3 regions of the Thauera humireducens genome follow, and region 3 is predicted to be linked to each of the others. Evidence: riboswitches for the same ligand, from Rfam matches in the RefSeq annotation. Region 3 holds a riboswitch; each other region holds the start of a gene.
What was found. Region 3 has a riboswitch for cobalamin ahead of bluB (5,6-dimethylbenzimidazole synthase). Riboswitches for the same ligand answer to the same signal wherever they lie in the genome.

Region 1 (4,205 bases), 1.0 Mb from region 3:
TACCGTCGTGCCGTCAGACGCCTCCAGCGCCAGCAGGCGCGGCCCGGCATCGAGCTGCGCCGGTGCGGGCGCGTCGGCGCTGCGGCTGACTTCGGCGAGTTCGAGCGTGCGCACGACCTTGAGGCCGGGCACCAGGGCGATGCCGTCGCTGCCGTCGGCGCGACTGCCGGCGCTGCGCAGCACGCCGGGCAGTGCCGTGCCGGCGCCCGCCTCGGCCTGCACCGGCAGTTTCAGCGCAGGCGCGCCGCGCCGGGTGGATTGACTGTTGGCCACGATGCTCTCCCTTGTTCGACCCGCGGACGACCCGCCCGTCGGAGCGACGATCCTCTCATGCCCATGGAATTTTCAGCGAGCACTGACACCGGCCGTGCGACGGCGCTGCGGCGCAACGTATCATCCACCTTCACCGCTCCGTCACGGGTGGCGCCAGAACGCGAAGGACTGGAAGCGGCGCCCCGTCCACCAGGCATTGCGCGACACCGCGGCGCGCACGCCACGACGGCCGGCCATCGACTCGAGCGGCCGCAGCACCTCGCCATCCGCGCGGCGCAGGGCCTCGGCGCCCGGTTGCTCCGGCACGACCAGCGAGACCTGCCCCGCTTGGTCGATGTCGCGATGGCGCGCAACGATCACGCAGACCTCGCCCGCATTCGCCGCCGCCTGCAGCAGTGTGGGGTCGAGTTCGCGCACCCAGCCGAAGGCCGTGCCCTGGTCGTCGAGCCAGTCGTGAAGCGCATTGATGCCGATCTCGCGCACGGTCTGGTCGAGGACCGCTGCGACCGCCTCGCCCAGCGTCAGGCGGCGCAGCGCGCTGTCGGTCCACCACACCCGCGGCAGATAGACGCCGGCAAGGTCGGCGCAGTCGGCGACATACGCCAGCGCCACGCCCTTGCCATCGAGCGGCCGATAGCGGCGATGCGCGGGGTTGGCGACATCGAGCCAATCCAGGATCGACTGCAGTTCGGCGGCACGCGCCGTCGACACCCGCGCGTTGCGCGCAGGCCGATCGCCCTCGGCGAGCGGATGGATGCGCCCCTCCGCACGGACCCGGCTGGTCGCGGACAGGGCGTCGTGCAGCACCGCGGGCGGCAAGGCCGGAAGCGACGCCGCGCCCTGCAGCGCGGCACGCGCACGGCCGCGGGCACGCGGCTGTGGCGCCACGGCGGCCAGATACTGCTCGGCCACCACGCCCTCACGCATCGTCCCGCCGAGCATCACGCGAACCCGCACCCAGCCCGCGGCCGCGCCCGGCCCGCGCACCTCGACCTCGGTCCCCTGTGCCAGCGAAGCCAGCAAGGTCGCCGGCGACACGCGCGGGGCGGAACGCAGGTTCAGCTGCAGCGGCACCACACGGTGCGTGGGGGCAAACGGCACCGAGGCCGGTGCCACCGAGCCCGCCAGCCCGAGCTCGCGCAGCGCGTGGCGGCCCTTCTCGAGCAGTTCGCGGCGGTCGGCAAAGCCGTTGAGGCCACCGTTGATGCGGCGCGTGATCGCCTTCAGGTCATCGATGTCGGCCAGGTCGTTGAGGGCGTTGCGCTCCCAGAAGAACACGGCGGACTGCACCGCCAGCTCGCCGGCCACGCGGTCGGGCTCGGCCACCACGTCCTGGCCGCACCAGCGCGCCAGGGCGCGGTAGTTGTCCTTGCCGGTGAGCTGGATCAGGCCCCGGCCACGGTAGCGGAAGCCGTCGCCGCTGGCTTCGGGCCCGTTGCCCATGCGCCCGGAATACACGCGGTTGCCGATCCGCTCGGGCTTGCGCGCACAGGCCTCGGCGTCGGCACGGGTAGGGAAATAGCGTGGAAACACCCTCAGCAGTCCGTCCGCCGAGTAGTTCAGGTTCTCCTCCGTCAGGCGCAGGCAGCCCGACTCGTGCAGTGTCTGCGCGAGGAAATGGACGATGCGCGGCGCCGTGTCGATGGCATGCCGGGCCATGGCCGCATCGAGCGCCTCGACATAGCGATCGGCATTGGGACCGGTCGCCCCCATGCGGGTCAGCACCTCGCGCGTGATCAACATGCTGTGTCTCCCGGAAAGCGCGCCCCCGCGGCCGTCGGCGCACTCTCACTAAAGCCCAGGCGCGCACGCTATTCAAGCCGTGGCGCAGCCCATCGGAATGTCGCCTCTACCCTGCGGTCACGCCGCGACCTTCCGCAGCGGCAACTTGCATATCCGGATCGGTTTCGATTAGTCTGCGCCCGCATTCGATCCGGGTGCCTTGTCATGCAGCCGCATGACAGGGTGAAACGGGAAGTCCGGTGACGTCGTCCGCCCCGCGCGTACGACCAGTCCGGCGCAGCCCCCGCTGCTGTGAGCCTGACGACTCCGCCACACGCCACTGAGCCTTGCGCTCGGGAAGGTCGGCGGACGAGGAAGAAGGCAAGCCAGAAGACCGGCCCGATCGAGTTTGGTTGATGTGAGCCCCGGGGTGAGGGTTCGATCCGACTGGTTTTCCGCCGGCTGCCTGCGTGCGCCGGAAGCTCCAGCCGATTCGTATTGCATGCGTCCGCACGTCCTTGGCGAGGCCAGGGTGCGCGCACGTACGCACACTCCGCCTGCGTGGCTCCCATCGTTGATTCGAAGCACTCGTGGGGAGTCATCATGCATATCGAACCCGGCATCCTTTCCGGCGCCAAGATCGCCGCCGCCAATCTCACCGCCATCGGCCTCGCCGCCGCCCAGGCACCGCAACTGCTCAAGCAGCCACAACTCGTCCTGCGTACGCTGCTCGCGGCGCTGTTCTTCTCGGTCTTCATGCAGAGCTTCCACCTGCCCGCCGGCGCGTCGGAACTGCACTTCATCGGGGCGATGCCGATCTACCTGACGCTGGGCTTCGTGCCCACGCTGCTCGGCTTCGGCCTGGGCCTGCTGCTGCAGGGCGTGATCTTCGAGCCCGCCGACCTGCTGCACCTGGGCGTCAACTTCCTGTCGCTGGCCGTGCCATTGCTTGCGCTGCATCTCGGCCTCGGTCGCAGGCTCGCCGCCGGGGCAGCGACCGAGATCAGGTCGGTGCTCAAGCTCGATGCCGCCTATTACGCCGGCGTCGCGATCATGGTCGGCTTCTGGCTGTCGATGGGCGAGGTTGCCACCCCCTTCGCCGAGTGGATGACCTTTGCCGCCGCCTACCTGCCGGTGGTGCTGATCGAGCCGGTGCTGACCGTGGCCGTCGTCAGGCTGCTGCAGTCGCAGGCGCATCGCCCGCTGGTCCAGCTCTGCTTCGCCGTCCCGGCGAGCCGCTGATGACCGGGACGCCCGGCACGGTCTGGTTCGTCGGCGCAGGGCCCGGCGACCCGGACCTGATCACCGTGAAGGGCCGCCGCCTGCTCGAGCAGGCCGGAGCGATCCTGTTCGCCGGCTCGCTGGTCGACCGCACGGCCACGCAGTACGCGCCGGCCGACTGCGAGATCCGCGACTCCAGGGACATGACGCTCGAGGCCATGAGCGCCTGGCTGCTCGACGCCTGCGCCCGCCATCGCACCGTGGTGCGCCTGCAGACCGGCGACCCCGGCCTGTATGGCGCGCTGGTCGAGATGACCCGCCCGCTCGATGCGGCGGGCATCGCCTGGCAGGTGGTGCCGGGCGTGTCCTCGGCGATGGCCTCGGCCGCCGCCGCCGGTGAGACCCTGACCCTGCCGGAAGTGACGCAGACCGTGATCCTCACCCGCGTCGCCGGCCGCACGCCGATGCCGCCGGGCGAAGACCTGGCGGCGCTCGCCGCGCACCGCACGACGCTGTGCATCTTCCTGTCGATCACGCTGCTGCACGAGGTGCAGCGCGCGCTGCGCGCCGCCGGCTGGCCGGAGGAGGCGCCCATCGTTGTGGTGCAGAAGGCGAGCTGGCCGGGCGCGGAGAAGATCGTCCGCGGCACGCTGGCCGACATCAAGCGCCGCTGCCAGGACGAGAAGATCGCCAGCCAGGCCATGATCATCGCCAGCCCCGCGCTCGGCGCCCGCCACTGGCCCGACATCGCCCGCTCCAAGCTCTACGACCCGGGCTTCGGCCACCGTTTCCGCAAGGCCTCGGCGCCTGCCTCCGAAGCCGGCCTGCCCACCGGAGAATCCGCATGAACGACACCGCCATCCTCCTCGTCGGCCACGGCTCGCGCAATCGCGAGGGCAACCAGGAGATCCTGCATTTCGCCGCCCAGTGGCGCGATCGCCACCCCGGCTGGCGCATCGAGACCTGCTTCATCGAGCATGCCGAGGTCT
Region 2 (4,205 bases), 1.3 Mb from region 3:
AAGCCGTCTTCGTGGAAGGCGCCGGTGAGGCGGATCGTCACCGCCATCGACAGGATCACCGCCAGCGAGGCGGGCAGGACCAGCGCGAACACCGCGTAGCCTGCCGCGCCGGTTGCGCCCACCACCCAGCCGACCAGCGGGAAGAAGCGCGCCGCGTGGTTCAGCCGCTCGGGCGACCACGGCACCCAGGCCGGCACCGGCAGCCGGGTGAAGAAGCCGAGCGCGGTGAAGAACAGTTCGAGCTGGTAGCGCATGCCGTGTGCGTCAGCCCTGGTCGCTGACGCCGGCCGACTCGAAGCTCGCCATCTCGTTGAGGAAGCTCACCGCCGACTGCACCAGCGGCCAGGCTAGCGCGGCGCCGGTGCCTTCGCCCAGGCGCAGATCCAGCGACATCAGAGGCTCCACTCCCAAGTGGTCGAGCTGGATGCCGTGGCCGGGTTCCTGCGAGCGATGAGCGAACACGCAGTAGGGCAGCACGTCCGGGTCGATGGCGTGGGCGACCAGCAGTGCAGAGGTGACGATGAAGCCGTCGATCAGGACCAGCATCCTGCGCTCGGCGGCGCCGAGCATGGCGCCGGCCATCATGGCGATCTCGAGGCCGCCGTACTCGGCCAGCACCGCCAGGGGATCGGTTGGGCGGCCGCCGCGCTCCAGCGCCTGCTTGAGCAGGGCGCGCTTGTGGATGAGGCCGGCGTCATCCAGTCCGGTGCCGCGGCCGGTCACGGTGTAGAGGTCGGCGCCGTGCTCGGCACCGACCAGGCAGTGCGTCAGCAGCGAGGCCGAGGCGGTGTTGCCGATGCCCATCTCGCCGAAGCCGACACAGTTGCAGCCGTTGTCCGCCAGCGCATGGGTGATCTCGCGTCCGCGCTGCAGGGCGGCGTCGCGCTGTTCGGCGCTCATCGCCGGCTGTTCGATGTAGTTCGCCGTACCCGGCGCGATCTTGGCGTCGATGAGGCCGGCGCGCTTGCCGAAGTCGTGATTGACCCCCGCATCGACGACGGTCAGCCCCAGCCCCATCTGCCGGCTGAAGACATTGATTGCGGCGCCGCCGGCCAGGAAGTTCTCCACCATCTGCCAGGTCACGTCCTGCGGGTAGGCCGACACGCCCGCCCGCGCCGCGCCGTGGTCGCCGGCGAAGACGACGATGTGGGGCTGGCGCAACTGGGGCGTCAGCGTCTGCTGCACGAGGCCGATCTGCAGCGCCAGCGGCTCGAGCCGGCCGAGGGCGCCAAGCGGCTTGGTCTTGCGGTCGATCTTGTGTTGCAGCTCGGTGGCAATCGCCTGGTCGGGCGCGGTGATGGCGAGGTTCATGACGCGAGGTTTCCGGTGGAGCGGCGTCGGGGCCGCGGCTGGGTGGGGAGCGAGTTTAGTCCTGCTTCAGCACCAGCGGCAGGCCGGCGGCGACGAACACCACACGCGGGCACAGCGCGGCGACCGCCTGGTTGAGCCGGCCGGCCTCGTCGCGGAACAGGCGGCCGAGTGGGTGCTCCGGCACCAGGCCGAGGCCGACTTCGTTGGCGACCAGCACGATGCGGCCAGGCAGTCGCGGCAGGGTCGCGAGCAGCGCGTCGCGCTGCGCTCGGAACAGCGGCAGGGCTTCGGCATCGGCGCCGGGCGGCAGGCTCTCGGCGTCCACCAGCAGGTTGCTCAGCCACAGCGTCAGGCAGTCGACCAGCAGGCAGCGGTCGGGGGCTGCCTCGCGCCGCAGCGTGTCGGCGAGCGCCACCGGCGTCTCCACCGTGCGCCAGCCTGCGGGCCGGTCCGCCTGATGGCGGCGGATGCGTGCCGCCATCTCGTCGTCGAGCGCCTCGGCGGTCGCAATCACGGTCACCGCCAGCCCGGATTCGGTCGCGCGGCGCTCGGCCTCGCGGCTCTTGCCCGAGCGCGCGCCGCCCAGGATCAGCTCGCATGTCATTGTTCTGATGGCTCCTGTCCGGAAAGAGGACTGTCATTTATTGCAGTGCACGATACTCGCCCGTACGGTATCATCCGCCCCCACTGCCTCGGAAGGGGCGGCGCGTTATCGGTGCCCACGGGCGATTCTCGCCCAGGGTTAAACGGGAAACAGGTGCGCGGACCATCCTCTGCTCGATGGCCGCAATGCCTGTGCTGCCCCCGCAACGGTAAGTGCGCGCAAGGCGGATCACGCAGCCACTGGGAGGACGACTCCCGGGAAGGCGATCCACCCGTCCGGCCCTGCGGCCGGTACAGCGCACGAGCCCGGAGACCGGCCGGAACGCGAATTGGCGGATGTGCCGCGGGGTGGCGGCGACGGGCGCGGTTTGTCCTGCTCTCTTCGGTTCTCCCACGCTGTCGGCGCGTCCATGTGAAGTTGCCATGGCGTGCGGGGACGCGCGGCATGGCGAAGGGAGTTCCGACAATGAAGATCCGCCTTTCCGCGCTGGTTTCCGCGTGCGCGCTCGCTTACCCGTTCGTCCCGGCCCAGGCCGACGATGCCCAGCTTGGCCACGTCGTGGTCACCGCCACCCGCCAGCCCATCACGGCCGATGAGGCGCTTGCCAGCGTCGACGTGATCGACCGCGACGAGATCGCCCGTGCCGGCAATGCCACGCTGGTGCAACTGCTGTCCAGCCGTCCCGGCGTACAGGTGGCGAGCAATGGCGGTCCGGGCTCGAGCAGCAGCGTGTACCTCCGCGGCGCCAACTCGGGGCACACCCTGCTCCTGATCGATGGCGTGCGCGTGGGGTCGGCGACCAGCGGCTCGCCCACGCTCGAGAACCTTCCGCTCGAGCTGATCGACCGCATCGAGATCCTGCGCGGCCCGGCGAGCGCGCTCTACGGTTCCGATGCGATCGGCGGCGTGATCCAGGTGTTCACGCGCAAGGGACGCGAGGGTTTCCAGCCCAGCGTGCGTGCCGGCGTCGGCACCGATGGTGCGCGCACGCTGGGTGCGACGCTGGCGGGCGGGGTCGAGCGGCTGCGCTACAACGTGTCCGCCGGCAGCGAACGCAGTGACGGCATCGATGCCAAGCCGAAGTCGACGCGCGGCAGCGATCCCGACGACGACGGTTTCCGCAACGAGTACTTCAGCGGCTCGGTGTCGCTCGGTTTCCGCGACGCCGACGAGATCGGCCTGACCGTGCTGCATTCGGACATGCGCAACTGGTACGACAACGCCAAGGTGTTCAACTCGTATCTGGACAAGCGCACCGACTCGCTGGGGCTGCACATGCGCAACCAGATCACCGCCGACTGGACCAGCACCTTGCGCTTCGGCTACGGCGCGGACGAGTCGCACAACTATTCTGATCGTAACGCCAAATCCACGTTCGAGACCGCGCAGCGCCAGTTCACCTGGCAGCACGACATCGCCCTGGGCGTCGGCTCGCTGCTGGCCGCCTACGAGTATCTCGAGCAGGAAGTCGATTCGACGGCCGACTATGACAAGACCCAGCGGCACACCAATTCGGTGCTGCTCGGCTGGAGCGGACAGTTCGATCGCCATCACCTGCAGGTCAACGCCCGCCATGACGAGGATTCGCAGTTCGGCAGCAAGACCACCGGTGCGCTGGCCTACGGCTATCGGCTGACGCCGGAGTGGCGCGCGCGTGCCAGCATCGGCACGGCGTTCAAGGCGCCCACGTTCAACGACCTCTACTTTCCGTTCAGCGGCAACCCGAACCTGAAGCCCGAGGAGGCGCTGAACCGCGAGGCCGGCCTGGTGTGGGAGCGCGGCGGCACCAGCCTCAGCGCGACCTACTTCAACAACCGCATCAAGAACCTGATCGCGTGGGCGCCGGTGAACCCGGCCGATCCGATGGGCGACTGGGCGCCGGCCAACGTGGCGGAGGCCTCGATCCAGGGCGTCGAGCTGGCTGCCAGCACGATGCTGTGGGATTACCGCGTGCGGGCCAGCATCGACTTCCTCGACACGGAAGACGAGGAAACCGGCGATGAGCTCGGCCGTCGTGCGCGCATCGGCGGTTCGCTCGGCATCGAGCGCGCCACCGGGCCGTGGACCTGGGGGATGGAGTGGAACGCGCAGGGGCGGCGGTATGATCGAATCCCGAACAACGCGGCCAACCGCATGGGCGGCTACGGCCTGCTGAACGCCTACGTGCATTACGCGCTGGCGCCGGACTGGAGCGTGGAAGTGCGCGCCAACAACCTTCTCGACAAGGACTACGAGCTTGCCCAGAACTACGGCACCCAGGAGGCCAACGCCTTCGTGGCCGTGCGTTACG
Region 3 (4,205 bases):
ATGAAGAGTTGTGGGCCACGCTGTTGCGGGGCGAGGTCTGGCGCGGCGAGTTCCACAACACGCGCAAGGATGGCGCGAGCTACCTCGAACTGGCCACGATCGCGCCGATCAAGCAGCCCGACGGCACCATCACGCACTACGTCGCGGTCAAGGAAGACATCACCCAGCGCAAGCAGTCCGAGGCGCTGCTGCACCGGCTGGCCTACTACGACGCGCTGACCGGGCTCCCCAACCGCGCCCTGCTGCGCGACCGCCTGCAGCAGGCGATCCGCGGCAGTGGTCGCAGCGAAGCCTGGGGCATGCTGATGCTGCTCGACGTCGACCGCTTCCAGCAACTCAACGACTCGCGCGGCCATGCCAGCGGCGACCAGTTGCTGAAGGAACTCGGCAACCGCCTGCGCGCCGCCATGCGCGAGGACGACACCGTCGCCCGCCATGGCGACGACGACTTCGCCATCGTCATCGAGAACATCGGCGACAATCAGGACGACGCCATCGCGCGCGCGGAGCTCATCGCGCGGAAGCTGCACGCCGAACTCGATGCGCCCTACGCACTCGGCGAGAACGGCGACGAGCCTCACTACGCTACCCTGAGCATCGGCGTGAGCCTGTTCCGCGGCAAGGCGGTCGCACCCGAGATGCTGCTCAAGCAGGCCGAAGTCGCGCTCTACCGGGCAAAGGAAGAAGGACGCAACGCCATCCGCTTCTTCAATCCGGAAATGCAGGCGGTCGTCGATGCCCACGCACGCATGGAAATCGGCCTGCGCGAAGCCCTGCAGGCCGGCAGCTTCCGCCTCGTCTATCAACCCCAGGTCGACCGCCACGGCCGGCTCGCCGGTGCCGAGGCGCTGATCCGCTGGCCAGGCACCGACGGCAAGATGATCTCGCCGGCCGAGTTCATTCCGCTGGCCGAAGACACGGGCCTGATCGTACAGATCGGCCAGTGGGTGCTGAGCACCGCCTGCGCACAGATCGCGCAGTGGCAACAGGCGCCGGCAACCCGCCAGCTTTCGATCGCGGTCAACGTGAGCGCGCGGCAGTTCCACCAGGCGGACTTCTTCGCCATGGTGCGCCGTACGGTCGAAGGCGCGGGCATCGACCCGAGCCGGCTCAAGCTCGAGCTGACCGAAAGCGTGATCCTGGGGGATCTCGACGAAACCGTGGCGCGCATGAACCAGTTGCGCACGCTCGGCATCCAGTTCGCACTCGACGATTTCGGCACCGGCTACTCCTCGCTGTCCTACCTCAAGCGCCTGCCCTTCGCCCAGCTCAAGATCGACCAGTCCTTCATCCGCGACATGACGGAGGACGAAGGCAGCGAGACCATCGTGCTGGCCATCCTGTCGATGAGCCACGCACTCGGCCTCGAGACGATCGCCGAAGGTGTCGAGACGCCGACGCAACGCGAGTTCCTGCGGCTGCACGGCTGCGAGTTCTATCAGGGCTACCTGTTCGGCAGGCCCTTGCCGATCGAGGCCTGGGGCGACTTCCTCGCCACCCTATCCGACTGAATCTTGAGCCGCTGCCAGGGCAAGGCGTCGAGCACGGCCGCCGCGGTCGAAACCCCTACTTCAGGATCGGCCACACCCGCCCGATCTCGTCGACCAGCCGCTCGCCCGCCTCGTCCGCCCTGCCCTGCCAGCCGTCGAAGTGCAGCAGTTCGGTCAGCGGCATGCGCTTGAGCCAGCCCGCCGACTCCAGCTCGGGCTTGTCATAGAAATGGCTGACGTAGCCGATGCACAGATAGGCGATCGGCACGATGTCCTGCGGAATGCCGAGCGCCTCGCGCAGGGTCTGCTGATGCAGGATGCTGACCCAGCCCACGCCCAGGCCCTCCGCGCGGGCGGCAAGCCACAGGTTCTGCACCGCGCACACCGCGCTGTAGACGTCCATCGCGCCGATGTGGGTGCGGCCGATCACCACCGGGCCGTTGCGGCTGCGGTCGCAGGTGATGCACAGGTTGACCGGCGCCTCGAGGATGCCCTCGAGCTTGAGCTTGCGATAGGTGTCGCGCTTGCCTTCCTCGAACATCAGCTCAGCCTCGGCATGGGCGGCGCGGAAGTCGGCTTGGATCTTCTGCCGCACTTCGCGCGAGCGCACCAGCACGAAGTCCCACGGCTGCATGAAGCCGACCGACGGTGCATGGTGGGCGGCCGTCAGCACGCGCGCGAGCACCTCGTCCGGGATCGGGTCGGGCAGGAACTGGCCGCGCACGTCGCGCCGGGTGTGGATGGCCCGATAGACGGCGGCGCGCTCCTCGGCACTGAACTGCGGATCGGTCTGGACGGCCTGCGAAGGACTGCTCATGAAATTCCCCTTGTCGTAGAGCAGTGGACAACCGCCGACCAGGCGGCTGCTTGATACGCTTCGGGGCCGGTCTTCCGGCTGTGGATCATCTCGTCCGGGCGCCTTCCCGATCCTTGCGGACCAGTGGCTGGGCAAACCATGCCCGGACAATCCCCATCACGGCGCTGGGCGCGCAGCGGAGTTGCACCGCTTTCCCGATTCTCCCGCGACTGGCGCGGGCACCCCGAAGCTCGAAGGGCGAGAGGTTACCCCAAAGACGGGGCTCGCCGGAACCGTTCAGCCGCGCTGGCGACGCGCCTCGAACAGGCAGATGCCGCTGGCGACCGACACGTTCAGGCTCTCGACACTGCCGTGCATCGGGATGCGGGCGAGTTCGTCGCAGGTCTCGCGCGTCAGGCGGCGCAAGCCGTCGCCTTCGGCACCCAGCACCCAGGCCACGGGCACCTTCTGGTCGATCTCGTACAGAGACTTCTCGGCCTCGCCGGCGGCACCGACCACCCACACGCCGGCATCCTGCATCTCGCGCAGTGCGCGGGCCAGGTTGGTGACGGTGATGTAGGGCACGGTGTCGGCCGCACCGCTGGCGACCTTGACCGCCGTGGCGTTGAGGCCCACCGCGCGATCCTTCGGCGCCACCACCGCATGCGCACCGGCGGCGTCGGCCACGCGCAGGCAGGCGCCGAGGTTGTGCGGGTCCTGCACGCCGTCGAGCACCAGGATCAGCGCATTCTCTTCGAGGCTGTCGAGCACGTCGGCGAGCTTGATGTCGCGCCGCGTGGCGTCGACCTTGGCCACCACACCCTGGTGGCGCCGCGTGCCGACCAGCGCGTCGAGCTTGTCGCCTTCGCTGGACGTGATGCGTGCGCCCGCGGCCTCGGCCTGGGCAACGAACTTGCGCACTCGGGCGTCCTTGCGATCGCCGGACAGGAAGATTTCCAGCACCGAATCCGGCGCGTGGCGTAGCTTGGCGGAAACGGCATGGAAGCCGTAGATGAGGCGGGTGGAGACAGTTTCTGGGGCTTTAGCCACGGCGGGTTCCCTTGGTCGAGGTCTTGCCGCCAGAACGTGCGGCCGGTTTGGAGGCGCGCGATTCTACCGGCTCGGCAGCGGTCGCGGACGCCTTCACCGCCTTCGCAGCGGATTTCTTCGCCGGCTTGGCTGCAGGCTTCACCTTGGCGCCCGCCTTGACTTTGGACTTGGCCTTGGCGGCGGGTGCCTTTGCCTTCTTCGCAGGCTTGCCCTCCGCCTTGTCCGCCGCCTTGCGCTTCTTGCCGGCCCGCGCGCTGGCCGCCTCCTCTGCCGCGAGTTTCTGCGCCGCTGCCTCCTGGTCGGCCGCCTTCTGCCAGATATCGTCGAGCACGCTCGCTTGCGGCGCCTTCTGCGCGGAAAGCGCCGTTGCGGCCTTGACGCGCGACTTACGCGCCGGTGTCACCGGCGTGGGGGGCGTTTCCGGCACGGACTGCGCCTTGACCCGGGGCTTGCGCGCCGGCTTTGCCGCGATGGCGGCCGGTTCAATCACTTCTTCGGCCGGCGCGGCGGCAGGCTTCGCCCGCGCCTTCCTTGCCGGCTTGGCGACCTCCACGGCGGACGCCGCGGCCGGTGCTGCCACGACGACGGTCTCCACCGCGGCCTTGTCGGCAGCCGTCCTTGTCGTTCTGCGCGCACGCCGAGGCGCGGGAGCCGGCGTCTCCTCCACCACGGCGACAGGCTTCTCGACCGCCAGCGGACCTTCGATCAGGCGGAAGTCGATCTTGTTGGTGGCCATGTCGACCCGCACCAGCTGCACCTTGACCCGATCCGACAGGCGGAACTGCTTGCCCGTGCGCTCGCCCAGCAGGGCGTGGCGGGTCTCGTCGTAGTGGAAGTAGTCGCTGCCCAGATCGGAGATGTGGAGCAGG

Region 1: it holds a riboswitch for cobalamin, as region 3 does, so the genes downstream of both, AC731_RS14260 (energy-coupling factor ABC transporter permease) here and bluB (5,6-dimethylbenzimidazole synthase) in region 3, are expected to answer to the same signal.
Region 2: it holds a riboswitch for cobalamin, as region 3 does, so the genes downstream of both, AC731_RS13065 (TonB-dependent receptor domain-containing protein) here and bluB (5,6-dimethylbenzimidazole synthase) in region 3, are expected to answer to the same signal.

The regions. Positions count from the first base shown of each region.
Region 1 is NZ_CP014646.1:3,040,966-3,045,170, forward strand. It holds gene AC731_RS14250 (CHAT domain-containing protein) at 1-273, opposite strand, end outside; gene AC731_RS14255 (glycoside hydrolase family 19 protein) at 415-2,016, opposite strand; cobalamin riboswitch at 2,191-2,412, shown strand; gene AC731_RS14260 (energy-coupling factor ABC transporter permease) at 2,599-3,237, shown strand; gene cobM (precorrin-4 C(11)-methyltransferase) at 3,237-4,064, shown strand; gene AC731_RS14270 (sirohydrochlorin chelatase) at 4,061-4,205, shown strand, end outside.
Region 2 is NZ_CP014646.1:2,781,028-2,785,232, reverse strand. It holds gene AC731_RS13080 (adenosylcobinamide-GDP ribazoletransferase) at 1-254, opposite strand, end outside; gene cobT (nicotinate-nucleotide--dimethylbenzimidazole phosphoribosyltransferase) at 265-1,311, opposite strand; gene cobU (bifunctional adenosylcobinamide kinase/adenosylcobinamide-phosphate guanylyltransferase) at 1,367-1,915, opposite strand; cobalamin riboswitch at 2,008-2,249, shown strand; gene AC731_RS13065 (TonB-dependent receptor domain-containing protein) at 2,381-4,205, shown strand, end outside.
Region 3 is NZ_CP014646.1:4,068,178-4,072,382, reverse strand. It holds gene AC731_RS18910 (bifunctional diguanylate cyclase/phosphodiesterase) at 1-1,511, shown strand, start outside; gene bluB (5,6-dimethylbenzimidazole synthase) at 1,567-2,307, opposite strand; cobalamin riboswitch at 2,355-2,548, opposite strand; gene rlmB (23S rRNA (guanosine(2251)-2'-O)-methyltransferase RlmB) at 2,584-3,336, opposite strand; gene rnr (ribonuclease R) at 3,329-4,205, opposite strand, start outside.